One region of the Paenibacillus sp. MDMC362 genome, then DNA from elsewhere that is predicted to be linked to it. Evidence: riboswitches for the same ligand, from Rfam matches in the RefSeq annotation. Region 1 holds a riboswitch; each other region holds the start of a gene.
The links. A riboswitch is a leader RNA that binds a small molecule or an ion and turns the genes downstream of it on or off. The one in region 1 is predicted to bind ZMP and ZTP.
Positions count from the first base shown of each region.

Region 2: another riboswitch for ZMP and ZTP. It lies ahead of rpiB (ribose 5-phosphate isomerase B); the one in region 1 lies ahead of DP091_RS26340 (bifunctional 5,10-methylenetetrahydrofolate dehydrogenase/5,10-methenyltetrahydrofolate cyclohydrolase).
Region 3: another riboswitch for ZMP and ZTP. It lies ahead of purT (phosphoribosylglycinamide formyltransferase 2); the one in region 1 lies ahead of DP091_RS26340 (bifunctional 5,10-methylenetetrahydrofolate dehydrogenase/5,10-methenyltetrahydrofolate cyclohydrolase).

Region 1 covers NZ_QLYT01000063.1:4,244-14,826, reverse strand. Annotated here, with positions in the region: gene DP091_RS26365 (PadR family transcriptional regulator) at 1-12, opposite strand, end outside; gene DP091_RS26360 (Cof-type HAD-IIB family hydrolase) at 365-1,165, opposite strand; gene DP091_RS26355 (sucrose-specific PTS transporter subunit IIBC) at 1,435-2,856, opposite strand; gene DP091_RS26350 (glycoside hydrolase family 32 protein) at 2,853-4,355, opposite strand; gene DP091_RS26345 (LacI family DNA-binding transcriptional regulator) at 4,537-5,529, opposite strand; gene DP091_RS26340 (bifunctional 5,10-methylenetetrahydrofolate dehydrogenase/5,10-methenyltetrahydrofolate cyclohydrolase) at 5,826-6,674, opposite strand; ZMP/ZTP riboswitch at 6,740-6,819, opposite strand; gene DP091_RS26335 (permease) at 6,976-7,986, shown strand; gene DP091_RS26330 (TIGR03943 family putative permease subunit) at 8,084-9,058, shown strand; gene DP091_RS26325 (CobW family GTP-binding protein) at 9,055-10,158, shown strand; gene DP091_RS26320 (YolD-like family protein) at 10,239-10,490, opposite strand.
Region 2 covers NZ_QLYT01000035.1:12,381-22,963, forward strand. Annotated here, with positions in the region: gene upp (uracil phosphoribosyltransferase) at 1-523, opposite strand, end outside; gene DP091_RS17820 (serine hydroxymethyltransferase) at 868-2,118, opposite strand; gene DP091_RS17825 (TIGR01440 family protein) at 2,208-2,792, opposite strand; gene rpiB (ribose 5-phosphate isomerase B) at 2,875-3,339, opposite strand; ZMP/ZTP riboswitch at 3,454-3,535, opposite strand; gene DP091_RS17835 (low molecular weight protein arginine phosphatase) at 3,621-4,214, opposite strand; gene DP091_RS17840 (manganese efflux pump MntP) at 4,268-4,831, opposite strand; gene DP091_RS17845 (L-threonylcarbamoyladenylate synthase) at 4,914-6,059, opposite strand; gene spoIIR (stage II sporulation protein R) at 6,530-7,225, opposite strand; gene DP091_RS17855 (FtsW/RodA/SpoVE family cell cycle protein) at 7,445-8,623, opposite strand; gene DP091_RS17860 (FtsW/RodA/SpoVE family cell cycle protein) at 8,927-10,114, opposite strand; gene prmC (peptide chain release factor N(5)-glutamine methyltransferase) at 10,249-10,583, opposite strand, start outside.
Region 3 covers NZ_QLYT01000018.1:5,878-16,460, forward strand. Annotated here, with positions in the region: gene DP091_RS09710 (cache domain-containing sensor histidine kinase) at 1-915, opposite strand, end outside; gene DP091_RS09715 (response regulator) at 921-2,555, opposite strand; gene DP091_RS09720 (MATE family efflux transporter) at 2,751-4,109, opposite strand; gene purT (phosphoribosylglycinamide formyltransferase 2) at 4,406-5,566, opposite strand; ZMP/ZTP riboswitch at 5,652-5,732, opposite strand; gene DP091_RS09730 (LysR family transcriptional regulator) at 5,796-6,671, opposite strand; gene dapA (4-hydroxy-tetrahydrodipicolinate synthase) at 6,783-7,676, shown strand; gene DP091_RS09740 (PAS domain-containing sensor histidine kinase) at 7,926-9,365, shown strand; gene DP091_RS31800 (hypothetical protein) at 9,392-9,625, shown strand; gene DP091_RS09750 (YdcF family protein) at 9,873-10,505, opposite strand.

The DNA of each region.
Region 1 (10,583 bases):
ATCCTCTGACATATCATCAACTCCTGGTAACATTATACTGTACGTCACACACTAATGTATATAGACAATTAATAATTATTAACAATTATTTTTCAATTATACTTGTTGCAAGGCTGCTAAACCAGGCAGCAGGCCACGTGAAGACCCTGCACTTTCATCAAAAAAAAAGGTTATCTTACGGCCGGACAATCCCGGGTCATAAGATAACCTTCTTAAATGCTCTTATATTCACAGCGATGTTACTCCTTCGTTCCATCGTCAAAAATGCGCTTCTCGAAATGCACTTCAAACCGAAAACATGCCAGTCCTTATCGTCCCGCAGGAACGAAGACTGACACGCTGCATGATTTTTATCCTAAATTAACTACACGATTTCCTGCGGTTCCTTGCCCAGCAGGCCCAACATACGAAGGCCGTACTGTATACCGTCTTGACCAACATCCCTGGTTATATGCCTGGCCGCCTTCTTGACGATTTCCGGCGCATTGCCCATCGCCACACCGTGGCCCACGTACGACAGCATCTCCAGATCATTTAGATAATCGCCAAAGGCCACAGTATCTTCCAGATCAATGTGCAGCAGCTGAATCAATTGTTTGATCCCTTCGGCTTTGGATCCCCCGGACGGCAACACATCGATTCCATAAGGACCCCATCGAACGAAATCGAACCGGCCCTCGAATTTGTTCACGTAAGCCGCTTCCTCATCCTCCGTGCAGAATACAATAGCCTGATAAATATCTCTGCCCAAATAATATTCCGGATCATATTCAGGGATCGTGAGTTTTAGTTCCCCCCAGCTGGAATCAATATGAACATGCTCGGTTACGTTCATCTTCATGGCTTCGCTGCCGGCATATATGATTGGATGATCAAACTCAACGGCCTGCTCCGTCAGCTTCTGCAAGGCATCTTGCGCCAATGGATTTCCATATATCGGTTTGTCTTCATGAACCACATACTGACCGTTCAAACAAACATAGGAATTGATACCGAGTTCCTCCCGCAGCTCTTCAAAATGATAAGGAGCGCGCCCTGTCGCTATGGCGACGATGTGCCCGGCACCCATTAACTCCCGAATGGACTCCTTCGTTGTAACCGGAACTTTCTTGTCATGATCCAGCAGCGTCCCGTCAATATCAAAAAATATGATTTTCTTATTCAATGAAACTCGCCCCTCTTCCGTATATTCTAGCCAGTAACCATATTGTAAATGATGAAAAGCATTTCAGAGCAAGACATTATTTCAGCAAGGTCGTTCGGACACTTCCCGATAATGCATAAAAACCGTACAGGAGCACGGTCTCTATGGTATTTAATATCGATGAATCCAAGATAACCATCTACATGAACATAAGCGCAATTTGCCGTCATTTTCTTATCTAGCGACAACAAAAAGAGTCCGCCTTATGCAGACGGACTTCTTCTGAGGGCTTATTTTGCTTCCGAGCGAACCTCATCGAGCATTTTATCATTGAATCCGAACAGCCAAGTCAGCACAAAAGTTAAAGCCATCGCGGTAACATTGCACAAAATGTAAAGAGGAAGCTGGCTGTTCAAGTATAAGAGCGTACCGGGAATTACGGTAATCGCCATCCCCGTAGCCTCGAGTTGGAAGATGGAAGCCATGAAACCGCCCACGCCACCGCCGATCAAGGCGATTGCGAACGGTCTGACGTAACGGAGGTTGACCCCAAAGATCGCCGGCTCCGATATTCCCAGCATGGCCGAGAATGCGGACGGCAGGGATAAAGCCTTTAGTTTTTTGTTTCTCGTCTTAAGTCCGACAGCCAGACAAGCTGCCCCCTGCGCTGCCATGGCGCTAGTCACGATTGCATTAAACGGATTGCTTCCCGTCTTCTCAAGAAGCTGAATTTCAAGGAAATTGAAAATATGATGCACGCCTGTGACCACAATAATCTGATTGAAGAAGCCGATCACAAGACCTGCAATGCCAAATGGCAGCTCCAGCAAGAAAGTCGTCGCGTTCAGGACCACCTCTTCCAGGGAGTGGAACACGGGGCCGATCGCAAACAGGCCGAGGGTTATCATTACAAGCAAGGTTAGAAACGGCGTAACGATCAAATCAATCGCTTCAGGAATGCGTTTTCGCAAAAATCTCTCGAATTTCGCGCCCAGTAGTCCAATGAAGAATGCCGGCAGAACCGAGCCCTGATACCCTACGACCGGAATGAAATCAAAAATCATGAGTGCCTCAGCCGAACCGTTTGCCACGCTATAAGCGTTGGGAAGAGCCGGATTAACCAGCATCAAACCAAGGACGACACCCAGCACGGGACTGCCCCCGAACACCCTGAACGCGGACCAGGCGACCAAAGCCGGCAAGAAAGCGAAAGCCGTATCCGTCAGCACCTGGGTGAAGAGCAGAAAATTAGCCGAGATATCATCCGGTGTCGCACCAAACCAGGCAAGCACGGTGTCCTGGGTCAGCAATCCCCGTAATCCCATGAACAAGCCAGTGGCGACTAGTACCGGGATAATCGGCACAAACACGTCACCGAACGTACGAATCGCCCGCTGGAACGGATTCCCTGATTTTTTCGCTTCGGATTTCAACTCATCCTTGCTTGTGCTCTCCAAGCCAAGCGATTCAACCGCTTCAAAAATCTGATTGACGGTTCCTGTTCCGAAAATGATCTGATATTGGCCGGAGTTGAAAAAAGCGCCTTTGACCTTATCAATATTCTCGACCTTCTTCTGGTCAATCTTCTTCTGATCGTGAACCATAATACGAAGTCTCGTAGCACAGTGAGCAAAGGAAGCGATGTTCTCCCTGCCACCGATGGCCTCCACTACCTGCTTTGCAATGTTCCGATTATCCGCTGCCATGTTCATTCATCCCCTTCTATATCTTTTACGGCTTGGGCAAGATCCCACTTCTTGACCTTCAAGCCAGTGCTGCCGTTTGTTGCGAAAAATCGTATATGACGGCTGTCCCGCTTTGGAAATATCCGACTCGTAAATACCTCTTCGCCATCATTAACGAACACCTCTACCGAAGAAATATCCACAAAAAGATGGAATTTGATCGTGTTTGCTTTGGCATGCAGCATGCAGGTTCGTGTCGTTCCGTAATCACTCACAATCGTTGCACCTGATGATGAGCGATCCAGTGTAACCTTTTGCCTGACAGCGTCATACCAGATGACTGTCCGCTCTGTTTCGCCGGCTCGAAATTCAATGCCGACGGCGTCCGCTTCGATCGCATGAAACTCGCATATCAACTCGAATACGGTTCCCTCAACTCCTGCATAACTCTTCACTTCACTGTAAAGTGTATCCGCTGCTTCCTTGGCCTTATTGCGGAGCACTTCCAACTCGGGGACCGGCTGCTGGATCAGCTTGCCCTCACGGAACGAGAACGCACGCGGAAGAGTCAAACAATGCGCCCAGCCATGCGAGTCAGTTGGATAGACGACCTCCGGCAAACCCATCCAGCCTACCATGATGCGCCGGCCTTGCTCGTCCAGCATGGTCTGCGGTGCGTAGAAGTCAAAACCTCTGTCCAGCTCGTAAAACGAGCCGTGTTCAAACTCCAGCGTGCTCCGGTCCAGCGGCTTGCCCGAGATGTATCCGGATTGGTAAATGTTCCGGTATGCGTCATCTTGCGGGCTCAGCCCCTGCGGCGAAAACAGCAGCACGCCCCGTCCTTCCAGTTCAAAATAATCGGGGCACTCCCACATATAGCCGAAATGTTCAAGACGGGTTTGGATTTCCCCTTTACATGTCCAATCCAGCAAATCCGGTGATTCATATACGACAGCCGTTCCTGTCTGATCGCCCCTTTGGGCGCCGATGACGAACCGGTATTTGTCTTCGTCCTTCCATACCTTCGGATCCCGAAAGTGTTCGGTATATCCGTCCGGCACACGGTCGATCAGCGGCTTATCGAGCTTCGTGACCAATCCATCACGGTTCATCACGGCCATGCATTGATAAGATTGCCTGTTCCATTCCTCATCCCGCGCATTTCCGGTATACATCAGATACAGTTTGCCGTCTTTCACGATTCCGCTGCCCGAATAAGCGCCATAAGCATCCTGCGAGTGGCCAGGTTCAATGGCGATGCCTCGGTTTTGCCAATGCACCAGGTCTTTCGAGGATGTATGGTACCAGTATTTCAAGCCGTGATACGTACCCAGCGGAAACCATTGGTAAAATAAGTGATATTCCCCGTTATAATAAGAAAACCCGTTAGGGTCATTCAGCAAGCCCATGATGGGCTGTACGTGAAACCTCTGCCTCCATTCGCTTAATTTCACTTTCTCCCTTAGGGAGGAAAGCTCTTCGGGAGAAGCCTGATCCAGGCGTCGGTATTTCTGTTCTCTGTCCATATCTCTTCTCCTTATAAATGGGCTTACTAAAAAAATCAAACGGTTCATGCTATCCATGAACATCTGCCTAACTCACCTATAGTGGAACCGGTTCCAATAAGGAGTAAAAATAATGAACACAGCTCCAATACCAAGCAAATGCAGTATTGGAACCGGTTCCGCTTTTTTCAGTATAAAATACCTATTTTAGATTGTCAACGCTTTCGCGATGAATCATATCGCAGCTCATAACCGTCAGAAAATCCACAGGCTCGTCGTTGACCAGCTTCATAATATGCTGTGCGGCGAGATGACCCGCTTGGGAATATCCATATTTAACCGTTGTCAATCCAGGATGAATCACCTCGGTTACGTCGTATCCGCCAAATCCGGTAACGGAGAGTTCGTTAGGAATTTGAATGCCCTTCATATGTGCCGCTTTCATAACGCCTAACGCAATGTTGTCCGTTGCGCAGACCACGGCAGTTGGCATCGTTCGGTTCGATTCAAAAATGGACCATGCGGTCTTTACACCATCCGACATCTTAAATCCACTCTCATAGAGATCCGCTTCCGCCTCACTGTACTCGCTTACCGCTTTCAGAAACCCCTCCTTCCGCTGAACTCCGACAGCAACGTCTTGTTCCGTCACCCCGATATAGGCAATATGGCGATGTCCCTTGGACAGCACATATCGGCCCATGTCATAGCCTGCGGCATAGTCGTTATAAATCATGCTGTGAACATCCTTATGCTGCTGTCCTAACAGGATGACAGGGATGCCGATCTCTTGAATCGCGGCAAGATGGGTTTCCGTCACTTGAGTGGCAAATAAAATAATGCCAGATATTTTTTGCCTGGCGAGATCATACAGCGCTTCAATCTCCCTGGATAAGTCCTGGCTTGCATTGATAATAAGAAGCTGATAACCGTGTTTCCTTAACTCTTCATCCATGCCGGCAACGGTCTGGGATGCTGAGAATGAATCCAGACGCGGTACAATGGTGCCGATCATGCTGGTTTTCTTCGCTTTCAAGCTTTGTGCAAACGAATTCGGAATATAGCCGGTTTCCTGAATGACCAGCTCAATTTTTTGGCGTGTTGCATTGCTGACGGAGCCTCCGTTTAAGAAACGGGAGACCGTGCTTTTGGCGACTCCGGCTTTTTTGGCAATATCTGCAATCGTGTTCTTCATTCGGTGCTCCCGAGAGCCGCTTGCGGCGCTGCAACGAACAGATGGTCCTCCACAGCTCCTAGTTGGGCAGTACAATGGATCATGTTTCGTTTGTGCATGAATCTCTCCCCTTCGTTTCGCTTTTTTCCTAACTATACCATGACGTCCAGGAATCCGTGAAATGGGGACTCCAAGCCTATTATGGCAGGAACCATATCTTTTCCAAGTTCCAGGCTCTTGCTAGAAAGTAAACGATTCGAAGGGGACAATTCATCGGCGCACCCTTCATTCATAAACAAATGGTCTATGGATTTCCCTTAGGCTTGCACGGTTCGCTCGGCCGATTCGACGGTATGCTTCAGCAATGTAGCAATCGTAACGGGGCCGACACCTGCCGGTACCGGTGTAATCGCAGATGCCACCTTTGCGCAGGCTTCATAATCGCAGTCGCCGATATTCCCTTTATTGTAGCCGGCATCCAATACAACGGCTCCCGGCTTAATCCAGTTCCCCTGAATGAAATTAGGCTTGCCTACGGCCGCAACCACGATATCCGCCTGGGACACAAGCTCCCCGAGGTTCTTCGTTCTCGAGTGGCAGATCGTAACGGTAGCATTGCGATTGAGCAGCATCATTGATACCGGCTTACCCAGAATCGGACTGCGTCCGACCACCACGGCATGCTTCCCTTCGATCGGCAGATCATAATAATCCATAATCGCAATAATCGCGGCAGGCGTACAAGACGGATAATCGGCAAAACCAAACGCATTTTGCGAGAAACCGAGCGTGGTCACACCATCCACGTCTTTTTCAATGGCTATGGCATCAAAAGCCGCCCGTTCATCGATATGATGCGGCACCGGATGCTGGAGCAGAATACCGTGGACATTCGGATCCTCGTTCAGCTCTTGTATCGCGGCGAGCAGCTCCTCGGTCGATGTCGATGTCTCCAGCACCACTTTCTTGGATATGATGCCAAGGCGCTCGCAAGCATTTCCCTTCATCCGCACATAGGTCGCCGAAGCTGGATCATCGCCAACTAGAATCGTTGCCAGACAAGGCGTTATCCCGTGCTGCTTCAATTCCTGTACCTTCACCGCCAGCTTATCCTTAATATCATCGGATACCTTTTTTCCATCCAAAATTACGGGTTCCTTACTCATGCTAATCCGCTCCTTCGCCATTGTATTAAAAAACATAAAGAGGCAAGGCGACTGATCGTCTCCTTACCTCTTGCCCAGGCGTACGGCATATGATCCTATGTGCTCCCTCTTGGTACCCCAAGCTACGCCAGTAACACACAGATAACTTTTTTAAATATACCACGACTTTGGACTTCGCGCTACCGGTCATGAAGTTGACGTGTTAAATCGTAATTCTTTTGATTAATTTGCAAGAATCTAGTATGTTGCCGATGGTACAAGCATAGAATGTCCTAAGAACAATTCGCTCCAGGAGGCCCGAATGAAAAATCCGGTAATCTTCAAAATGCTGCCCTTCATGATTCCGCTTGTCTTCGTGATACCGGTCTTGACGATATGGCTGCAGAACGATTCAGGTCTAATATCAAGCCGTGACATACAGCAGGTAAAAACGGTTTTTACGGGCATTTTCCTTGAGGCGCTTCCTTTTGTGCTGCTTGGAGTGCTGCTGTCGTCCCTTCTCCAGCTGTTCGTTAAAGAACAGTGGGTGCGTCGGATCACGCCCAAAAATCCGGTCATCGGCGTCCTGTTCGCTTCCATGCTGGGGATCGTTTTTCCCATCTGTGAATGCGGGATGATCCCGGTCGTCCGAAGATTGATGCTTAAGGGGATGCCTGCCTACATCGCTGTAACCTTTATTCTCAGCGGGCCTATCCTGAACCCCATTGTGTTCGCTGCGACGATCATGGCCTTCCGTTCACATCCCGAGGTAACGATCGGCCGGATGGGACTGGCTTTTGCAGTCGCGGTAACGGTAGGTTTGCTTGTCTATGTATTTTCTAGGAACAACCCGCTCAAGCGTTCCTTACAAGAGTTTTCCGAACAAAATTCGGCCGTTGGTCAACGCAAGCTGCACGAGCATCCCAAAACCTGGAGAAGTCTGTTTGTCCACGCCGGGGACGAATTGATCGAAATGGGCAAATACCTGGTTCTTGGCGCATTCCTGACAGCCTGCATCCAATCCTTCATTCCTAGAGAAGAGCTGCTGGCATTGGGGAACGGTCCCGCCGCTTCTTACCTGTTCATGATGGGGTTTGCTTTCATTCTGTCCCTCTGCTCGACTTCGGATGCATTTGTGGCATCGGCGTTCACGCACACCTTCACCGTAGGTCCGCTCGTATCCTTCCTCGTGCTCGGCCCGATGCTGGATTTCAAAAGCTTGCTTATGCTGTCGACTACTTTCAAGACTAAATTCGTGATCGGTTTAAGCCTGCTGGTGATGACGCTTGTCTTTATCGGCTCTGTAGCCGTCAACGCACTCTTGGGTGGATAGCTGCCTAAGGATAAAAGATTGACGAAAAACCAAACGAGATTACCGGGACCGTGTAGGATCATCAGGTATCCGCTTGAGATTGGAGGTGATTGGGAGAATGAAGTCCAGTTTGAGGATACGGATTCACTATATGCTCCGGTCGCTGCTTGTTGCGGCTCTCGCCGCTTATATCATGCATCTGAATGCTTCAGATTCGCTCGAATATTACCTTGCGCCTCATATGCAGACCCTGCTGCTTCTCTGCCCGGTTCCCTTGTTGTTCATTGCATTCGGAATGATGTGGCATTCTCTTTCGGGCGATTCCGGAGAGGTGTGTGATTGCGAGCACCCTCTGCCTACCGGCCTTGTCAAAAACGTAACGGTATACGGGTTATTCTCGGTGCCGCTGCTGTTTGGCCTGCTCCTGCCGGACCAAGCCTTGGGCAGCGATATGGCATCCAAAAAAGGAATGATCTACACCTATCCGAATCCCGATGTACGGCGTAAAACCGATGACCGCAACACGTCCGCCTTTTCAGGGACGGATAATCGATTACCCGGTTTGGATCAAGGGGCAGATGAAAATATCGCTTTGAACGAACGATTCGTTGCCAAGGACATCTATAGTGTGGAGTTTGCAGAGCTTGCCAAGCGCTTATATTCGCTGCCCGTCATTAAGGTAGAACCGGACATTTTCTCGGAAACTGTCGGGGCCATGGATATGTACAAGGAGCATTTTCAAGGAAAAACCATCTCGGTGCAAGGTTTCGTCTTCCGCGACGGACATATGAATGAGGATACCTTTGCCGTCAGCCGATTCCTCGTGATGTGCTGCACCGCCGACGCCGTACCGTTCGGGGTTCTTGTGCGCGGCACGAATGCTGCGTCGTTCGCAAATGATACGTGGGTCCAGATTGATGGCACGATCCAGGTAGCCACCTTAAATGGTAAAGAGACTCTGCAAATTCAAGCGAAGCAGATTCAGCCGATCGAGCAGCCGGCATCCCCTTACATTTTCACGAATCCGGACTCCGTCGCAGAGTTTGACGAGCTGTATTCGATAACCCCGACCAAGGAGGTAACAAATAAATGAACAAGATACCCGTTGTATTGATAAGCGGATTTTTGGGAAGCGGCAAAACCACGCTGCTGCTCAGACTGCTGGAATATGCCGCCAAGCGGCAGTGGAGAACCGCCGTGCTTATGAATGAGATGGGCGAACAAGATGTGGATGGCGATACGGTTTCCGGCCAAATCCCCGATCTTCCGATTGAGAAGCTGCTCGACGGATGTATCTGCTGCACCAGGCGAGACGAGATGGGTCAAGCATTACAAACCCTGTTCGATCAGAAGCCGGATCTCATATTCATCGAAACGACCGGCGTGGCGAATCCTGAACAGATTCTTGAGGATCTGCAGGATCCGTCCCTGGCTGATCGAATCTCAATCCAGCGCAAAATTGCCTTGGCCGACTGCAGCAAATTCCTCGAGTACAACAGCTTCTTTGCATCCAGTCGTGAACTGGTGCGCACCCTGCGGGGACAGATTAGCTTCGCGGATATGATTATCCTTAACAAGGCGGGGGAATGCGATGATAAACAGATCAACAAAGTCATGACCTCCATCAGAAAAATAAACACGGCGGCAAGTCTGGCCGTAACCGACTACAGCCGTTTGGATGAAAATGAAGTGTTTTCGACGCTACAGCTTCAGCTTGAGCCCTCTAAGGACCCGAGCCATTCGTTTCCACCTTCGCAAGGGAAGCCAGGGAATCTTGCGGATCGTACGCAAGACACACCGTTGACTAGTGATCACAGCAAGCATGCGCATCACCAGCCAGAGAGACCTGCCAATGACCACCATAGCCATCTGCACGGAGAAGAGTCTGGACACCGCAGCACATCCTTCACGGGCATGGATACTTTGACCTTATCTGCTCCATCCCCCTTCCCGCTTCAGTTGAGCGCGATCGAGACGTTTCTCGCTGCACTTGGCTCCAGCCTGATTCGGGCCAAAGGCTACATCCAGCTCTCGACGGGTCCCTCTCTAGTTCAGTGGGCGGGTTCACAGCTTGAATGTAAGCCAAGCAAGCTGCAGCTTCAACGTGGATATCTTACGCTGATCGGCCATCGTCTGGACAAAAACCACATCGTTCAGGAGTGGGAAAGCTTGCTCAGTGGCGTGGTACAATGACAGCGAATAGATGGTTATAGTTAGACAGAGATAAACTAAAGGAGATCCTCGCAGGATCTCCTTTTTCGATATAATTCCAATTAGTCCCTGGGATAATTCACTTCCATAATATCCATAAAAGGAACCTTCGTAATGACGCCATTTTCTTTCATGTGCACCTTCCCTGTGCGGGAGTCCATTTGATCGATTTGTCCGCGGACTGCTTCTTCCCATCCCCAGACCGTCAGTACGATGACCGATTCCTCCTGGTAAGCTTCCGTAAGCTGATTTCCGAGCTCTTCCAGTACAAACTCATCTCTAGTGGGTCTCTTGGGAACTTTTGCTTTTGCCATAACCTTGTCCTCCTGATTTATGTTGTTCATGCGTTAGCATTACATTCTCCATGAATAACTATCTTTCCTCAACTCTATGAATTAGGAAACTAC
Region 2 (10,583 bases), on a different contig from region 1:
GGTGGGCATCATGGACAGCCTTCACACCTTCCGGTGCAGCCACGAGGTTCATCATCTTGATCTGGGTACAGCCGCGTTTCTTCAGCACGTCGATCGCAGCGATAGCGGATCCGCCCGTCGCGAGCATCGGATCAATGACGATCAGTTCCCGTTCCGTCACATCGGTTGGAAGCTTCGTATAATATTCAACAGGCTGAAGCGTTTCAGGGTCACGGAACAACCCGACATGCCCTACCTTTGCCGCTGGTAGCAGCTTGACAACGCCGTCCAGCATGCCCAGACCGGCGCGCAGGATCGGAACCAAGCCGAGCATGCGGCCGGAAATGACTTTCCCTTGGGTTTCAGCGACCGGCGTCTGCACGGATATCGATTCAAGAGGAACCTCCCGCGTAATTTCATAAGCCATCAAAGTCGCGACTTCGTCTACCAATTCGCGAAAGTCTTTTGTGTTAGTCCGCATATCACGGATAAATGTAAGTTTGTGTTGAATCAACGGGTGATCACAAATCACCAATTTTCCCATGTCTGGTCCCTCCGGTTTGAGTACAAATGTTATTTCAATATGGGCGTAAATATTTGTGAGCTCCATAAATCCTGTCTATTATATCATTCCCTCTAGTCAATTGACACCTGCACGGGTCATGTTTTATTCCATGAGTTTTTGACCTTATAACGGAATCGGATCTTCTTCTGTCCTGAACCTAGGTTTTCCATTCTCGCCTATATTGATGCTAACCGCGAAAGGACCTGATTGGGAAAATGAGAGCATGGCAATCTGGCCAGAATGTTCATAGCGCCTAAAAAGGACCCCACCTGCATCAGGCGGGGTCCTCTTATCATAGGCTTCTTATGCGAAGGAAACTGTGATTAATATTTCATTTCAGCATAGAGAGGGTATTGATCGGTAAGCTCAGCCACCAAACGGCCTGCTTTTTCAAGCGTTGCCTCGTCTTTCGGCTGCTTCAAAGTCATGGCAATAATTTTCGCGATTTTCACCATCGCTTGTTCATCCATACCGCGGGAAGTAACCGCAGGGGTACCAATACGGATACCACTTGTTACGAACGGACTGGTCGGATCAAACGGGATGGCATTCTTGTTCACGGTAATCCCGATGGAGTCCAGAACCTTCTCCGCGTCTTTGCCGGTGATGTCCAGATTACGGGTATCCACCAGCATCAGGTGGTTATCGGTTCCGCCGGATACGATGTTCAGGCCTTCCTCGATCAGGGTATCGGCCAGCACTTTCGCGTTCTTCACGACATTCTCTGCATACGTCTTGAAAGACGGATCCAAGGCTTCGCCAAGCGCAACGGCTTTGGAAGCAATCACATGCATGAGCGGTCCGCCTTGGGAGCCGGGGAATACCGCTTTATCAATCGCTTGCGCCCAAGCTTTTTTGCACAGAATCATACCGCCGCGAGGTCCGCGAAGGGTCTTATGCGTCGTTGTCGTTACAAAATGGGCATGCGGAACCGGATTCGGATGAAGACCTGCCGCAACGAGTCCTGCAATATGAGCCATGTCCACCATGAACAACGCGCCTACGTCGTTCGCGATGGCAGCAAGCTTTTCAAAATCGATAATGCGAGGATAGGCACTTGCACCCGCGACGATCAGACGAGGGCGATGCTTGAATGCCGCTTTGCGGACTTCGTCGTAATCGATAAGGAACGTGTCTTCTTGCACGCCGTAGGCAACGAAATTGTACAGAAGGCCGGAAGCGTTAACCGGGCTTCCGTGAGTCAAATGGCCGCCGTGGGCCAGGTTCATGCCGAGCACGGTATCTCCAGGCTTCAGCGCTGCCAAATATACCGCCATGTTCGCTTGGGCACCGGAGTGCGGCTGAACGTTGGCATGCTCGGCTCCGAACAATTCTTTGGCGCGGTCACGGGCGATATCTTCCACGATATCCACACGCTCACAGCCACCGTAATAGCGTTTGCCAGGGTAGCCTTCCGCATATTTATTCGTCAGTACCGTCCCCATTGCTTCCATAACCGCTTCGCTGACAATATTCTCAGAGGCAATCAGCTCAATGTTGCTGCGTTGACGCTTCAGCTCCAAATCCATCGCTTCCAATACAGCCGGGTCACTCTTCCGCAAATGTTCCATCATGTTCATATCCTCCCAAATCAATCGTTATTTTTTCTTGCAAAATTAACACTACAAGTAGTCATCCTTAAAAAAGCGAGTTCTCAATCGAATCAATCGCACAGCGTGGAATCATCCCTCTGCTCGAGTCGGTACACCGCACGTTCTCCGCCGATCAGCTTGGGGCGAGTATAAGCCGCAGTAACACGCGCCTCCCCGATATAGCGCTCGGTCGGCCGGAACGGAACCGCCACTCTCCGCAAATGCATGCCGATCAGCGTCTCGCCGATATCAACACCGGCATGGGCTTCAATCGATTCCGCAAGGCAGGGCTCCTTCATGCTGCGGTAAGCTGCGGAAGCCATCGACCCGCCGGCACCCGGAATGGGAACTGCCGCCACTTCCGTCAAGCCCAGCCGCTCGAGCAGCTCGCGTTCCATCGCAAGCGCACGGTTCAGATGCTCACAGCATTGATAGGCCACCGCGAAACCGAATTCCGTTTGGACCTTGGCAATGCCCTGAAGGAGCTGCTGCGCCGTTTCAAGAGCGCCGCCCGTACCGATTCGACGCCCAACCACTTCACTGGTACTGGCTCCGATGACCAACACTTTACCCGGCCCTAAGACGGCCGCTTCGGCCAGTTCGCGGACAATACGCGCTGTCTGTTCGTTCAAGGAAACCTTGGAGATATCCGTCATGTCACAGTCCTCCCGATGATTTTTCACAGAAGATGCTTCAATCCCTTATCACGATAGCTGCAGCTGTATTACGCGCGTTCACTTATCGCGATTCATTCTTCAGGTAACGCTCCTCGATGGCCTTGATCTTGTTCACGCGGCCGACATGGCGCTCGCCATGACTGAAATCCGTCGTCAGCCATGCGCTGACGATTTCGCCAGCAAGTCCAGGACCGACGACACGCTCGCCCAGCGCAATCACGTTGCTGTCGTTATGCTCGCGCGTCGCTTTAGCTGAGAACACATCATGTGTCAGCGCGCAGCGAATGCCCGGCACCTTGTTGGCCGCAATGCTCATGCCGATCCCCGTACCGCAGATCAGGATGCCGCGGTCCGCTTCACCCGAGACGACCTTCTCGCACACCGGAAGGGCATAATCGGGATAATCCACGGAGTCGGAACAGCCGCAGCCCAGATCCTCCACCTCGTGTCCAAGACCCCGAATGACTTCCACGATTTCCTCTTTCAGACGAATGCCAGCATGATCCGTACCCAATGCAATTTTCATCTATCAAAAACCCCCTCGTATGTTCGCTTTTGCGTTTTAGCTTGTTCCATTATAACCCAAATCGGGCGCAAAAGACGAAAAAAGAGCAGTCGGCGCACGTATTGTGCTCCAAATGCTCTTTGCCCAGGCGACCGGCCGTATATTCCGATGCTCCATCGTGGTTTCATCCACTTCGTCGCCAGTTACACCGGATCATGTGTTTTTCAACTTCATCTTAAAGCAATACCATGCGAAAGGCAAGTGGCTTTTTAGCCCAATGGCAGGCTTCATATCACTAAAGGCTAGGTTAAGTTATGCCGATCCGCTTCGAGCTTGTCCAAAAGACGGAACAACGCCGTCCGTATCTCTGCGGCCGTGGCTTCATATTCCTCCCGCGAGCCCCCGAAAGGATCGGAGATATCGAAGCTCGGGATGCGTTGACGCAGCTCGATCAGACGCTCCCGGTCACGGTCGCTGACATCGTGGCCCAGAGACCTGGCCAGCTCAAGCGCTGCATACAGACTATCCTGCTCCCGCAGATCGTCCAGCACCCGGCGGTCATCCTCAACAAACTCTTTCAGCGTGTGCATCTTGTCCGCGGCGTACGGAAATTGCCTTATAGCATACTGCTTATGCGACTGGGTCAACGTCAGAATCAGGTCTGCCCACTCCACCAGATTCGCGGTCAACGGCTTGGACACCAAGCGTTCCTGGATATCCTGGTCTCGCAGTATGGATTCCGTATGATGGGACACCGGCATTCCGTCCACGGCCGAGACGCCGGCGGACTTCGTTTCCAGCGGAATGCCCCGTTGTTTGGCAAGCTTGCGCAGCATGCCTTCAGCCATTGGACTGCGGCAGGTGTTTCCCGTGCAGACAAACAATATATTTTTCACGGTCCGTTCCTCCCGTTCGTAGGTTCTTTGGGGTTATTGTAACAAATATTGCTTCAAAAAATAAACATGATGCCAAAGATAACCAAAATTAGTCCGCCGAGCATTTCGCCGTACTCCCCCAGCTTATTGCTTACCTGACGGCCAAGCAGCAAGCCGAGAATGGACAGCAAACCGCCCACCACCCCAAAGGAAGTCACGATAAACAGCACATCATCCACAAACATTCCGAGCGAAACGCCTACCGAGAAGGAGTCGATGCTGACGCTAAGCGAAAACAGCAGCATGCCTAAAAATGCGGTAGGTTGTATTCGCTGTCCTTCTCCGCCACGCCAGGCGTTATACATCATATGCCCGCCCAGCAAAAGCAGCAGCCCGCCGGCCGCAAGCCCTGTAACGTGGCCCAGTAACATGCCAACATAGCGGCCGGCAAATAAGCCCAGCAGCGGCATCAGCATATGAAACAATGCGATCATGAAGCTGATGCCCAGCATTTGGCCTAAGCGCATACCGCTTCTCAATCCAACACCGATTCCAAGCGAAAATGCGTCCAGTCCGAGAGCAACCGCCATCATTAGAATCGCCGCAAGCTGTCCCGATTGGACAGACGCCTCCAGCATGCCCATTCCCCCAAGTCCCATGGTCTTGTACACCATATGCGGACAAGGTGGAAATCATGCCAAAAGCGTTCATGCGGCAGCTTTAATTCACATCGATGATGTGGTGTCCCGCGGCCTTCAGCAGCCGGTTCATGATGGCTGCCCCGAGTCCTTGTTCCGGACATGCTTCGGCCAGGATGAAGGTGGCGCCTTCGTCATCGAACCGGCGCAAGCCGGCGTACAGCCGGCGGGCCGCTTCCTCCGGCGCGGCCAGGCTGCCGAGCGAGACGGCAACGTCCGCGCGGTAGTGACCGATGTGCTCGTCGAATGACAGCACGCCGGTCACCTCCCCGCGCCTGGCAGCCGCCTCAAGCTCGGCCGCGATGCGTGCCGACACCGCATCGGCACGCGGGCCCTGCACCACGCACATCGCACCCTTCGGTGCGTAGTGCGTGTACTTCATGCCCGGCGAGCGCGGCGCCGGGCTCTCCGCCTCCCCGGCGGCGCGGTGCAGCGCCGGGTCCATCCGCACGCTTGCCGCAACGGCGGCAAGCTGCTCGGCCGTGACGCCGCCCGGGCGGAGCACCGTGACGGCGCCGTCTTCCCCGACTTGCACCACCGTCGACTCGACGCCCACCCCGGCAGGGCCGCCGTCGAGGACGCCGTCGATCGCCCCGGCCAAATCCTCCAGGACATGGCTGGCCAGCGTCGGGCTTGGCCGACCGGATCGGTTCGCGCTCGGCGCAGCCAGCGGACGCCCGGCGGCGCTGATCAAAGCCAGCGCCACGTTGTGATCCGGCATCCGCACGGCAACGGTATCGAGCCCCGCCGTCACACGTGGGGATACAGCGCCCGGTTTAACGGGCAGCACCAGCGATAGCGGCCCAGGCCAGAACCTTGCCATCAGCGCCCTTTCCGTCTCATTCACATGACGGACCAAACCGTCAAGCTGAGTAAGCTCCGAAATATGCACGATCAATGGATTGTCCGACGGCCGGCCCTTCGCGGCAAACACACGCTCGACCGCTTCCGTGTTACCGGCATCTGCGCCAAGCCCGTAGACCGTTTCCGTCGGAAAAGCCACCGTTCCGCCCCGCTCCAGCACCTGCCCCGCTTCCTGCAGGGCCTGCTTCGCCTCCCTCTCCAAACTCAAGCTCTCCCTGGACAGCGAGTTCGATACATGCCATACCTGGGTTGAATTTGCAGCAGCCTGGCGGGAGCCGTTATCCTGCTGCTGACTAAGTTTCATGCCATTCCCGTTCTGTTCCATTCCTATCCCAAACTTTCTGTATATGAAATATATAAACTCCAACGCGTGTGTTGCTATGCCCCAAAATAAAAAGCGCTTTTCGTTCTTCAGTCCCGTGCCGGTTCCCACTCAAACCAGTCGCGCCAAAGAGAAAGCACTCTTCTAGGGTTGTTCAAAAAGTCCGCTTTTGATAAGAAAACCAATCGAGGTCAATTCAAGGACGAACGACCGCGATTTAAAGGTAGGTTTTCTTGCGATACAGAATTTCATCAGCGCAGCAAGATAACTTATAAATTCTATATCTAACACGAAGCGAATCAGGAAGCAGCTCGGCATCGAATCTAGAATTCAGCCGGGCCTAAGCAGATGCTTTCGATGGCGTTTGCTGAAAATCCACCTTTTTGAACACACTCTTCTACTTCAAAGTTTATCATACCCGATCAGGATTGAAAATCAACTCGCTTATAATCCTAAAACAAGCTTACCACCCAGTTCCAAATGCCAAGGAACATATCCCACAAGAAGAAGCGGACCTCCGGTTCACTGTCGCCTGCATTCTTCGGAGCTTCCTCTTGGGAAGCCTCGCCGGCTTCTGCTGAAACCGTTTGGATACCTGCATCAACAGGCTGAGCCGCCGCATCCCCGCTGCCACCATCGATGAAACAAAGCGGCGGGAACAAGACGCACCACCAGTTCTGCCCTTGACCTTCGCCTAACGTAATCCGCAGCGCATCGTAATCGCCGGCCGGATACACCGTGCCTCCGTATAACTTCGTCGGGAACGGCACAACGCCAAGCTCTACGGTGTAACTGTACGTAATCCCTCTCTTCTTCAACTCTTCACCCACCAATTGGCGGATTTCCGGAAGATGCTGCCGGGTTAATTCTTTGGCGTCTTCCAGGCTTTGCGGATTCTCCAGCTGCAGGACCCAGAGCTGCATTTGCTCAACGACCGAATCACGAATCTCTCTTTTGACCAGCTGATCGGACGGGCTATCGGAATTCGCCAGTATGCGAAGTCGTATCGATTCCTGAGGGATCGGACCGCCAACAACGGAAGCATCAATCTGCTGTCCCTCCCAAGCCATGATAACCATAAACATACAGGATAAGAGCACAACCATTTTTTTCACGATAATACGGAGGGTTTCACTAACATTTTTCATCTCGGACAACCGCCTCTCTATGAACGAAACTCTATGATGCTATCAGTATGTCCGCAGGTAAAAGATATAAACGTTGAATCTAGCAATTTCGATAAAAAATCATAGAGTGGCGCGGCATAATACCAAAAAAAGATGCGATCCCCAGTCGGAATCGCATCTTTGTTTAGATCGGTTATTCAGTTTGTCTCCGTAATTATTGAGCTTCCCGTAAAGAAAAGCTTACGCCTGCTTAGAAGTTGCCGGGCGATAGGCATTCGGATCCGGCATATCTTCCTCCACTTCCTGTCCGTGCAGCTTCACGCTCATGGCTACTCCCAGACTGGCCATACTGATCACTAGGGAAGTTCCCCCGTAGCTGATGAAGGGCAGCGTAATCCCGGTCAGCGGCATTAAGCCGATAAACATGCCGATGTTCTCGAAGATCTGATATAGGAACATGGCCACGATCCCTATAATGAGAAACGGTCCCGCACGCTCCCTGGATTCCAGGGAGATCAGGATCAGCCGATGGATCAGGATGAAATATAACAGAAGCAGAACGGAAGATCCGATAAACCCGAATTCCTCAGCTATCTGCACAAATATGGAATCGGAGTACGCATAAGGCACTCTGCCCGACTGGATCGACGATCCCTGCATGTAGCCCTCGCCGCTCATGCCGCCCGAAGCGATGGCAAGCTTCGCATTCGTCGTATGATAGCTGGCCTTGGCGGTCGCTTTCTCCGGATAGAGCCATGGATCAATCCGTTCCACCCAGTGCGGTTTCAGTATTTTGGATTCCAGCAGTTCATCATGATAATGAATATAGGCCTGGGCGCCGCCGAAGGCCACGCCTGCCACAAGCGCAAGCCCTATGAGCGCATGGGAGAACTTGACGTTCCCGATCCAGAGCAGCCCCAACAAAATCACGACATAACTGAGCGCGTTACCCAAATCATTCTGGGCCATAACGAGCACAAAAGGCACGAATGCCAAGAGTCCGATCGGAACAACGTCCTTCCAGAAGGACAGCAGCGGTTTGTTTTTGCGCACCAATACAAAAGAAAGGAAAATAATCAGGATCAGCTTGAACAATTCAGCAGGCTGTATACTTAAACTGCCAATGTAAATCCAGCCTTGGGCGCCGTTAATATCCTTACCGATAAACATAACGAGGACCAACACGGCCAATCCGCCCAGGTAAATATATTTAGCATATTTAATCAACAACCGGTAATCCAGCAGGCTTATGCCAAAAAAAGCAATAAAGCCGACGATGTAAAAGGCAACCATGCGGAGATGAGAGCCCTCAAATTTGGTGTCAACGGTTGTGCTATATATCGACGTAATGCTGATACCCATCATCATAACCAGTACGAAAACAATAACGTAATCCATCTTCTTGAATTTCTGAAGCATGCTTAATGGTCCCCCTGTGCCTGGAGCTGATCGCCCCCGGTTTGCCTATACAGGCATATAACGATTATTCGAAAAGAAAGTTGACCTGCTTATCGTTGATACAGAACATATTCGTTAAAAACGCTAAAGGCAGACTGCAATGGAGCATTTCAAGGAGTATGCCTACTAGCCCCTAATGAATTATTCTAAAAGATTTCCTCCTCTAATACAATTCACGGGCCCTCCTGTAGTTACCAGCAAAAAATACAAAAGAGATGCTGCTTTCAATAGCATCTCTCTGATTCTAAATCCCAATAAACCGAATCAAGCCTGTTTGGGCGGAGCGGAACGGTACGTTTGAGGATTAGGCATATCCTCCTCCACTTCCTGTCCATGCAGCTTCACACTCATGACGACCCCGAGACACGCCATGTTAATAATGAGTGAGGTTCCGCCATAACTGATGAAGGGCAGCGTAATCCCGGTCAAAGGCATCAATCCAATAAACATGCCGATATTCTCAAAGATTTGATACAGCAGCATGGCCACAATGCCAATGATTAGAAACGGACCCGCTTTGTCCCGACTTTCCAATGATATCAAGATCATCCTGTGAATAAGTATGAAATATAACAACAACAGAACGGAAGAACCGATGAAGCCATATTCCTCTGCAATTTGCACAAAAATCGAATCCGAATACGTATAAGGCACACGTGAGGATTGTACGGAGCTCCCCTGCAAGTACCCTTCCCCGCTCATACCGCCTGAAGCAATTGCCAACTTGGCGTTGTTCGTATGATAACTCGCCTTCGCGGTAGCTTTCTCGGGTACCAGCCATGGATCGATCCGTTCCATCCAATGACCGCGGCTCTCCATGATTTTCGATTCTTTAATTTCATCATGATAGTGGATATAGGCCTGAGCTCCACCGAATGCAATCCCTGCTACAAGCAGCAGTCCGATAAGAGCGTGCGAAAACTTCACATTACCGATCCATAATAACCCAAGCAAGATGACAATATAACTTAGTCCATTACCCAAGTCATTCTGAACCATGACAACGGCAAACGGAATAAACGTCAAAAGCCCAATCGGTACGATGTCCCGCCAAAAAGACAACTTTGCTTTGTTCTTTCGGATAAGAATATAGGTGATAAATATGATCAGCACCAGCTTAAACAACTCTGCAGGCTGGAAATCAACGATACCGAGATTAATCCAGCCCGTGGCATTATTTTTGGTCTGGCCGATGAAGGAAGGCAGCAAAAGGGTTAATAACCCTCCGATGTATATGTGCAGCGCGTATTTATTCCATAAACGATAATCAATCAAACTGAGCCCGAAAAAGGCTGCGAATCCGAGGATATAAAATATCGCCATCTTGATATAGTGTTTTTCGAATCCGGTGGTGTCAAGCGTGGCACTATATATCGATGTAATACTGACAACCATTAGCATCAACAGTACAAAAACGATAACAAAATCAATCTTCTTGAATTTCTGAAGCATGCTTTGGTCCCCCTGTGCCCGGAGCTGTAAACACTGATTTGCCGATTAAGGCCATGTAACGATCTGAACGAAAACAACCCATTTAACCGGCTCAGCCCATCATCTATTTTAAAAGAAATCAGCCCCGAATACAATTAACGTAAAATTCCCAAGACATGCCTGTCAATGCCCGCCAAGTCCGGCACCGTGACGATTTCCTTCCAGTGCCCTGCACTCCGCAAAAGCTCTGCCACATCCCCGGCTTGGCCCATGCCCAGCTCGAAGGCAATCAGCCGCGGCGGCGCTGACAGCAAGGGCAGCTGCTCCATCATGATCCGGTACGGATTCAAACCGTCCGGCCCGCCATCCAGTGCCGTTCGCGGTTCATAGTCGCGGACTTCGGGCTGAAGCCCCTCAATATCTTCTGCCGGAATGTAAGGCGGGTTGGAGACGAGGATGTCCGGCGCCATGCCGGCGAACGGCTCCAGCA
Region 3 (10,583 bases), on a different contig from region 1:
ATAACGATTGACCTCTTCTCTTGTGGTCATGATTTCATCCAAATAGGAAACCCCAACGATTTTCCATCCTATATTAACGACGGATTTCACCGTGTTCAACCGCTTGACTCCGTCCGATTCATCAATGTAGCTATCAGAGGAAGTGAGTGCCCGCTCTACGCTCTCATTCCGAAGCCCCATGTAAATTAATTGCTGCTGGGGATGATACACGATGTTTCCCGCTCCTTCATCGATGATGTACGCATACCCCCGCTTACCCAAGCTAATGCGGCTGCTTAGCTCATCGATTTTCTTGAAGTTGATATCTACCAGCAGAATGACATAGGTTGGCTCCCCGTTATGAACAACCGTTATTCCTTTGCTCATCGTGACAACCCATTTAAATGTATGGTCGTACAAATTCTGCACATGCGGCAGTGAGAAGCTCAGATGGTTGGAGACTCTCATCGCCGAGTGAAACCAGCTTTGTTCCGTCACCCGCGCGCTGGCCTTAACCGGCATAGGAGGATGGTTCCTCAGCATATGGCCCTGTTCATTAAATAATGCGATGGAGACGATATCATCCCGGCTTCGCATGATGGTGTTCAGCTGTTGAGTAACCTGCTCATCGTCCCATTGCCCGTCCGCGAGCATGTTTTCCTCAATGGCCCGATACAGCTGCGCCATCCCGTCCACATAATCCTCGAGATTATAGCTTACTTGATCCACGATTTGCTGGGCATTCAGAAACACGCTTTGCTCCGCCGATCGCGAGAATTTATTGAACAACAGAACGGCCACCACGATCACGATCAGCAAGATAAATGCAGAGAAGGACCACATGATGATCGATTGAATGCTGTGTGCGCGAAATCGCCTAATCCATTGCTGAATGGTTGGTTTAATCGAGTTCCGCTTGTCATACGCGATTTTCACCAGATCTACCCCCTCGCTTGTGTCCGGTATTCCTTGGGTGAGATGCCGACCAACTTCTTGAAGCAGAAGCTGAAATAATTCGGATCGGCAAATCCGACACGCTCCGCGATTTCAAAAGCTTTAAGATCCGATGATCGAAGAAGCTCCTTAGCCGTTTCCATCCGAAGCTGCATTAAATACTGCACGTAGGTCATTTTGACTTCTCTTTTAAACACAGCGCTAAAATAGCCTGTACTAATATGAAGCTGCATGCACAGCTTCTGCAGAGATAACTCCGAATCAACGTAATGCTCCCGTGTATATTGGAGCGCCTTTTCCACAATGTCTTTATACGCATGCTGCCTGGAGCTGGCAATATGCTTTCGTATGGTCAAACTAATGTCCTGTAGCCAAGCTTTAACCTCCTGTAATCCGGAAAACTTAAAAATCTCCGCATGCAGCTGAAATCCGGCCCCGAACAACAGCTCGAGCTCGACCCCGGATTCTTTGGCCGATCGCAATACAGCCGTTACAACCTCCAAAAGGTACACCTGAACGTCCTGAATGGTACATGAGGCGCCAATGAGTTCATCCAATATGTGCGAAATGGCTTCGGTTAATTCCTCTTCGGTTCCAAGCTTTAGACTGCGGATCAGCGCTTGCTCCTTTAATTCATCCAGACGAACCCCCTCCGGTCTCGGACGCTCGACATCATCAATGAAAAGGACTTTCTCGGCACCAAGAATCAACCGGTAGTCGAGCGCCAGCAGCGCACCCTGATAGGAAAGCTTAAGGTCTGACAGATTCTCCACCTGTGAGCCCACGCCAATCGTAACCGGCAGCTTCAAATAATGAAGAATGCTTTTTAATAAGCGGTCAAGCGTCATCTGCAGCTCGCTAAACCACGCATCGTCCTCCTTCTCATCGTTCGCAATCAGCAGCACAATGCTATCCTGATATATGAATGCGCTTACAAGAAATAAGGAATCCAGGAGCTCCTTGGCAATGTTCAGCATGGCATGCAGCATTAAATCCAGGTCTCCAGAATGGCGCAGGGAGGCTGAGGAGGTTTGCTCCTTATCAACCGAAGCGGGATATAATGCCATAACCGCAGCCAGGTAACAACCTCCATTCAAAGATAATTCGTAATTTCGAATCTTCTCCTCCATAATCGAGCGGGGCAATTTCCGAGTGAGCAGCGACGCAAGAAACGATTCCCGAAGCAATGGTAAGCTCGTGCGGTAATGCTCCTTCAACTGGCGCACATCCTCGCGCTCTGCAACCTCCACATCAATCTTGTCCTTGATCTTCCTCAATAGCTCCATAAAGCTTTCGGCTGAGAAAGGTTTAAGCAAATACTCGTCCACGCTGAGCGTAATCGCTTGACGGGCATAATCAAATTCATCGTATCCGGTTAAGATCACGATTTTGCACAGCGGCTGGAACTCCCTGAGCCATGAGGCCAGCTGGAGCCCATCCTGAAACGGCATACTGATATCGGTAATGACAACATCCGGCTCCAACCGCTCCGCAAGCTCCACGGCCTCTCTCCCGTTCTCCGCCGTTCCCTCGATCGTGAATCCGCAGGCTCCCCACTGGATTTCCTGCACGAGTCCCTCTCTTACGTCGGCTTCATCGTCCACTAGCAGCACTTTATACAAGGCAATCCCTCCTGTTCTTATCTGTCAAATTAGTTAAAAGAATCTAATGTGATCTTACCGCGGCCCATCCAAGTTTGGAATGCTTCATTTCACGCTGTTTGAGGCAAAAAAAAGAACGAATGCATGGCTCTTGAACAACAGAGTGATTTCTGTTCGTTAAGTCATGATTCGTTCTGAACTCGATTGCATAAAATCTTAAGCCTGGACCGGTATGGAGACGGGAGCAGCAGGCGTACTTAACCTTTTAATGCTCAGGTAGTAGGCAATGCCGAGCGGGATGACGGCTCCGAGCCAAGCCAGCGGGTTCGCCAGGCTTGCGCCGAGGAATCCGATCTGCGCGGTCAGGAAGATGGCAGCCAGTACCCGCATGATCAGTTCCATGATGCCGGCTACAGTTGGGATAAAGCTCTGTCCCAATCCCTGCAGCGTGAAGCGGTAGATGAACAACAGCGACAGAAGCAAATAGGTGCTTCCGTTCGATAAGAAATACAGCCTGCTAAGGGACAGCAATTCTTCCTGTCCTTGACCGACAAAGAGGCTGACGGCTGCAGGACCGGCGAATATCACCAGCAGCCCCACGGCGATGCTGAATGATCCCGAGACCCATAGGCATTGTTTAACTCCAAGCTTGATGCGGTCTATGCGATTCGCGCCGAAGTTCTGGGCTGCAAAAGTCGCCATCGTGATGCCAAAGGAACTCATGGGCTGCGTAGCGAGCATATCAATCTTCTGAGCCGCAGTATATGCGGCTACCGCTGTTGCTCCGAGACCGTTAAGCGTAATCTGCAGAATGATGGCTCCGATCGCAATGATGGAGGCTTGGAAGCCCATCGGGAAACCGACCCACATATGCTGCCGAATAAACTTCCAATCGATGGACCAATCGGCATTCTTAAACTGCAGAAGCGGAACCTTTTTATGAATGTATAACAAGCAGAGCAGGCAGGAGAACAGCTGCGATATTACCGTGGCAAGCCCCGCTCCGGCTACTCCCATCTTAAATACGAGAATAAATAACAGGTCGAGTACGATGTTCAGAATGCTTGCGACCACCAAGAATAGAAGCGGTGTCCGACTGTCCCCAAGCGCTCTGAGCAGGTTCGCCAGCAGGTTGAACAGCACGGCTGCGCCAACACCCCAGTTAATGACGATTAAATACGAATAAGCATCATCCAGAATTTCCGCCGGCGTGTTCATCATGACGAGGACAGGCCTTGTGAATATGACACTCACAATGGTCAGAACAACCGTGAATACAAGGCTAATCCATATACTCGTTCCCACGCTTTTGCGAACGCCCGCGATATCCTTGGCGCCAAAACGCTGCGCCGTTATGATGGATAAACCTGCCGTCAAGCCTTGGGCAAAGCCAATGACAAAAAACAAAATACTTCCCGTCGATCCGACTGCCGCAAGTGCGTTCACACCAATGGTGCGCCCCACAATCAGGGTATCCGCCATATTATAAAATTGTTGGAAAATATTTCCGATCAAAAGCGGGATCGTAAACATGATGATCAGCTTGATCGGACTTCCTTGCGTCATGTCTCTCATGTAGATTCTCCTATGCCGTCATAAACGTTTTCTCATCTATTTATTTTGATAATATAACGATTTAACTGTGCCTATATAGAGCAGCACCTTGAAAACATTATAATGGGTGAAGGTCGTTTGTATTCTTGTGTATCTTATCATGAAAGAACATAAATTTCTGCATATTTATCATCCAAAATCATAACGATACCAATTCCCTATGGTCTGAACGGTTCACACCGGATTTTGATCGGCGAAGTCATTTCAATAAAAAAAGATCAACCGGCAAATCGGCTGACCTTTTGAGTCGGGATTGTTTATGCTTCTTCAACAGCTAGCTTATCCAGAGCCTGCTTCGCACGCACCCGCGCTTCCTCTACTGTGCCGGCGGTTGACAACGCAACTGCGACTCGTCTTCCAACCTTGGTCACCGGTTTCCCAAAAATGCGCAGCTGCGTATTCGGAACAGCCAGTGCTTGCTCGGCACCGGTAATTGTGTAGTTCTCCAGCTCTCGCGCTGCTTTCAGCGGACGGCTGGCTCCCGGCGTTATCAATTCGATCTCCGGGATCGGAAACCCAAGAATGGCACGGACGTGAAGCGCGAACTCAGATAAATTTTGCGTCACCAGCGTAACCAAGCCGGTATCATGCGGTCGCGGAGACACCTCGCTAAAATACACTTTATCCGCGGCAAGGAACAATTCAACACCAAACAATCCATATCCGCCAAGCTCGTCGGTAATCGTCCTTGCAATATATTTAGCTTCCTCCACTTGCTCTTCGGACATGTTGTGCGGCTGCCAGGATTCGATATAGTCCCCGCTCTCCTGAATATGACCGATTGGCGCACAGAAGCTTGTGCCATTGACGGAGCGAACGGTCAGAAGCGTGATCTCTGACTGGAATGCAATGAATTCCTCAATGATCACTCTGCCGTTCTGCACGCGGCCGCCTTCCATGGCGATGTTCCAGCAGGACTCGATGTCCCCTTCTAAGCGGCATACACTCTGGCCTTTGCCTGAAGAACTCATCAGCGGTTTAATTACGCACGGAAAACCCATGTCCAGGACAGCCCGTTTAAACTCCTCATAAGTATCGGCAAATCGATAGCCCGCAGTAGGCAGTCCCAACTCCTCGGAAGCCAACCGGCGAATCCCTTCACGATCCATCGTAAGCTTCGCAGCTCTGGCAGTTGGAATAACCCGGTACCCCTCTTCCTCCAGTCTAACCAGCTCCGAAGTAGCGAGCGCCTCGATTTCGGGTACGATCAGGTCCGGCTTCTCCAGCTCAATGATGGCGCGTAATTTCTCCCTATCCAGCATATCGATGACATGGCTGTGATCGGCAACATGCATGGCCGGAGCGTCGGCATAACGATCGACGGCTACGGTTTCAACACCCAGTCTTTGGGCCTCAATCACGACTTCTTTTCCCAGTTCTCCCGATCCTAGCAGCAGTATTTTCTTCGTTTTTAACATCGTTGTTTTATCCCCTTTTCGTAGTTTCAGAGACTTATAAAAAAAAGCAGAAAATAATAAAGAGGTAAGGAAAATAAGCTTCCCTTACCTCTGCCCAGGCGTACGGCCGTCGTCATCTGTGTGCTCCCTCATGGTCCCCCATGCTACGCCAGTCACACACAAACCTATACATTGTTATTTAAATCATACTTAATCTTCCCGTTAATTGCAATATCACCGTTAGGCGACATCAGGATTTAGACTTCAGCATATCGATTGTATCCTTCAGCGATTGCGACAGCCACTTCTTGGGGTGGATTACCAACTGAATGTCCAGTTGAATGTCAGAATGGGCAAAGGGAAGAATCGCAAGCTCACCACGCCTGATTTCCTCCTCTGCTACCATCTGTGGCAATAATGAAATACCTGTACCGGACATCACATATCTCTTGATCGCCTCTGGATTGCCCAATTCCAGGCCTATTCGCATTGGAACTCCGCTGGCACGCAGCACCTTTTCCAACATCATGCGATAATTACAGCTATCCTCGGGCATAATCCATTCGGCATCTGCCAGGTGTTCTAACTCTATGACGGGTTCAACACGAAGGGGATGATCCGGATGGACAATCAGCAGGAGGGGTTCTTCCCGAATGGGGATCCAATTCAAGGAGGAATCCTCCGGTTTATGATCCAAAATAAGACCGAGATCGTACTCGCCCTCTCTCACCTTACTGAGGATGCTATCTTCACGATCCGGTTGTAAGCGGATGACAAGATCCTCATGCCTTTGTTTCAGTTTGTGAATGACGGACGGAAGAAAATAAGCGGCCAGCGAATCTATCGTTCCGATCGATAAAGTTCCTCCACCTTGCTTGGTCAGCTTTTCCTTCGACTGCTGGAACAGATCCAGCATTTGAACGGCATACTTGAACAGCTCCTCGCCGGACTTCGTCAGGCGCAAGCCTCTGCCATATCGCTCGAACAGCTTGACGCCGTATTCCTTCTCCAGCTTTTGAATCTGGGTGGTTACACTGGATTGGGCATAACCCAACACATCCGCGGCTTTCGTAAAGCTCTGGCGAATCGCAACCTCTCTGAAGGTATGCAGATAAATAAGTTCCATCGCTGTCTCCTTATCAATAATATTGATAATAATTATCTATTATTATAGATAACTCCGATTTTATTTCCTATGTTAAAGTATAGCCATCACTCACGAATTGGAGGAAAGATTATGCTGAGTCAGCAAGAACTGCATGGCGTGTATGTTCCAGTGATCACTCCCTTTACACAGGATTACGAACTGGATCTTCCGTCTTATCATCGTTATTTAAAGAATTTGTTATCCTGTGATATTCAGGGATTGGTTATCAACGGAACGACCGGTGAAGCGCCCACTGTAGCTTGGAAGGAAGTCGTACAGATCGTGGAAGAAACACGGAGGAGTCTGGACGAACGACGATTGCCGCTCATCATTGGTACCGGTACGAACGATACGGTATCCAGTATGAAGCGAACGGAACTGGCTGGCCAGATCGGTGCTGATGCGGTATTGGTCGTCACGCCGTATTACAGTCGCCCTTCGATCGACGGCATCCTCCATCATTTTCGAAGGGTGGCCGAAATCGGAATCCCCGTTATTTTATACGAGGTTCCTTCGCGTACCGGAATCCGGCTACCTGTTGATGCCATAAGAAGAATCATGGAGATACCCGGGGTGATCGGGATGAAAGACAGCACGGCAAGCACAGAGCTTTTGAGAAGCTTATCCCCATACGATACGAAGCCCGTTCTATGCGGTAATGATGCTCTCTTTTATGAAATGCTTGTTCATGGAGCCTCTGGTGGTATACTGGCGTCGGCTAATATGAATACCGAGGATTTCCTTCAGGTGTTTCGATTAGCAGCCCAAGGGAATTTCTTCTGTTCCGAGGTCGAGTTTAACAAGCTGTTTCCCTATATTCAAAAGCTGTTCGAAGAGTCGAATCCTGCTCCGCTTAAATGGCTGCTTGCCAATCAGGGCATCATCTCGTCGGACTCCCTCCGATTGCCTATGGGACCCATAACGGATGAGCTTAAGCAATCTCTGGCTCATGAGATTCATAATCTGAAAAAAACGGTTCTTTAATAACAGCTGTGTCTCTTCGGAAAGGCAAGGTATTCCTCCTGCCTTGCCTTTCTTGAGCTATGTATGTCATGACCATAAATGCACCGCTCATTTTCTTTCTTTTCTATGACATGTGATAGATTATCTTGAGTTTCGTCATAACTTGAAGCTAAGTTAAGATCTATCGCTTTAAAGGATTGATGTATGATAAGGTCCAACATATAATATGGATAAATTCATTCCTGTCAGATATTTGAAAGGAGACTTGCTGTGCTGCCCTATTCCAACCCTAATCATGATTTTGCCTTTGAGCAAGCCGTAATCGGAATGGCACTGATATCGCTTGATGGTTCGATTCTTAAGGTCAATTCGGCACTAAGTGATCTATTGGGATATTCACAGCAGGAGTTAACTGCCGGGGCGCCACAAGAAGATAGCAGCATCCGCGCATTATTGAATCAAGTGATTTGGAATGCGAGGACCGCTCAAGATCATCCGCCGCTCCCAGCTAGATTTGAATATGTTTATCACCATCCGTCCAATCGTGAAGTATATCTCAGTATATGCACCATGCTGCAGGAGTTGGATCAGCGTCGCCGTGGCTACTTGGTGCAGTTTGAAGATCGAACACTGCTGAGACAACTCATGAAACAGCTTGAGCTGAAGGAACAGAAGCTTACTGAGGAGGAAAACGCATTTCTCCAGCTTATGGAAGGGCTTCCTCTCTCCGTGTTCATAACCAAGAAGAGCATTATACACTACGTAAATGCTGCAGCGCTCAGGCTCATTAACGCGACTCACCCCCGTGACATTCTGGGAATATCCACGGATGTGATCGTCGATGTGTCGGACCATAACAAACTGATGAAACGCAGGGCAAAATATGCCGAAAGCGGAGAGATCGGAAGCGTCGATTATCTGATACGCTGTTTAGACGGGCAGGAGAAAATGGTCACGGGATTCACGTTGATCATAAATTATGAAGGCGAGAAAGCGGCAGTCGGGATCTTTAAAGACATCACAGAGCAGCAGATGGAAGAGGATCGGGTGATGCAATCCGAGAAGCTGACCACCGCCGGCCAGTTGGCCGCCGGCATTGCCCATGAAATTCGGAATCCCTTAACTTCGATTAACGGATTCGTAAAATTGCTGCGATCTGCGGAACGCAGCAACGAGCTCTATTTTGAAATCATTGAATCGGAGCTCAAACGCATCGAGCTCATTGTCAATGAACTTCTGGTGCTCTCGAAACCGCAGAGCGTCCATGTCAGCGGACCCATCGACGTGTTTGCCATTATGGAACAGATCATTACGCTTATGAAGGTTCAAGCAGCCCTCAAAAATATCGAGATCATCCCTCATTATCCAATGGCACCAGTCTTCGTCCAGGGTGAAGTAAACCAGCTCAAGCAAGTGTTCATCAACCTGCTGAAAAATGCCATGGAAGCGATGAATCAAGGCGGAACCATTACCTTGGACATTTTGCATAACGCTCAAGAGGTTCAAATCATCGTGCAGGACGAAGGGATTGGCATGACGCAGGAGCAAATCCAATCCCTGGGACAGCCCTTTGTTACGACCAAAGACACCGGGACGGGACTCGGACTGATGATTACCAAGAACATTATTCATAATCATGGCGGTACGATGAACGTCGAGAGCGTACCCGACCATGGGACAACCTTTACGATCCATTTACCGGCTTTATAACGCATACATATATCGGAGGAAAAGGCATGGACAATCAGGAACCACAAACACATAAACAATTTGCGATAGACTGCTTCAATCAAGTATGGGGGATCTTGGAGAACAAACAACGTACACCGGAAGACGAGGAAAACATGATTCATATGTGTCACAGCTCGTTCTGGCACTGGACACGGGTTGAGGATCATACACAGCGCAACCTTTCCATAGGATATTGGCAGCTCTCCAGAGTGTATGCGGTAGTGGGACAAGGCGATTAAGCGCTGCGTTATGCCAAGCGCTGCATCATTGTCGGATCATCGGCAAGCCTCGAACCATTCTATATAGGTTACGGGTATGAAGCAGAAGCCCGAGCCTATCTGAGCCTGGGAAACAAGGAGCAAGCTCTCGTGTCCCAAGAAAAAGCGACAAGTTATCTTGATATGGTAACCGATAAGGACAGCCATCAGATGCTTGCGAACGATCTCCAGAATCTGTAATAGGATACGGCCTTCCTCTGCGCATCCTTTATCGGAATGGTGAAGCCAGTTGATAACCGATGTAATAAAAGACTTCTCTGATTAAAAAAGGAACTTTGCTACTCAGGCTTTGATACGCACTTCGGGCTGCGGGCGAAGGATTGGCTTCCAATCCCATATCTTCCGCCATCATCATCGCCCGCTTCATATGCAGCGGGTCACTTACAATGAGGTAAGAGGACAGCCCTGCTGAATCTCCTACCTTATTGGCAAAGTGCAGATTCTGCTCGGTGATCGTCGAAGCCGTCTCGACAAGGATGTCACTCTCTGGAACACCGTGCTCGATGGCATACTGCCTGGCAACTTCCGATTCGGCAAGTTCATCCTCCGAACCGCGTCCCCCTGTAAATATCAGCTTGTCTACGTACTGCCGGTCATACAGCCATAGTGCATGATCGATGCGTCCTTGAAAAACAGGCGATGGCCTCTCTTCCCATACAGCAGCCCCCAGCACTATGGCTGCATCCGACGGGATATTTGCTGTCCTATGCGCATAATTCCAAATGGCGATGCCCACGTATAGCGTATAAATTAGCAGGATTCCAATGAATCCCGCCATCACCTGAATCACGGCACGCTTTCTTCTGACCCGAGCTTCCCTTGCCGCCATAATTCGTGTCATGCTGCACCCCCAGCGCCCAATCTTTAATCTACCCTTAGTATCCATTCAATCACATTCAATCATTTTTTAGCAAAAAAA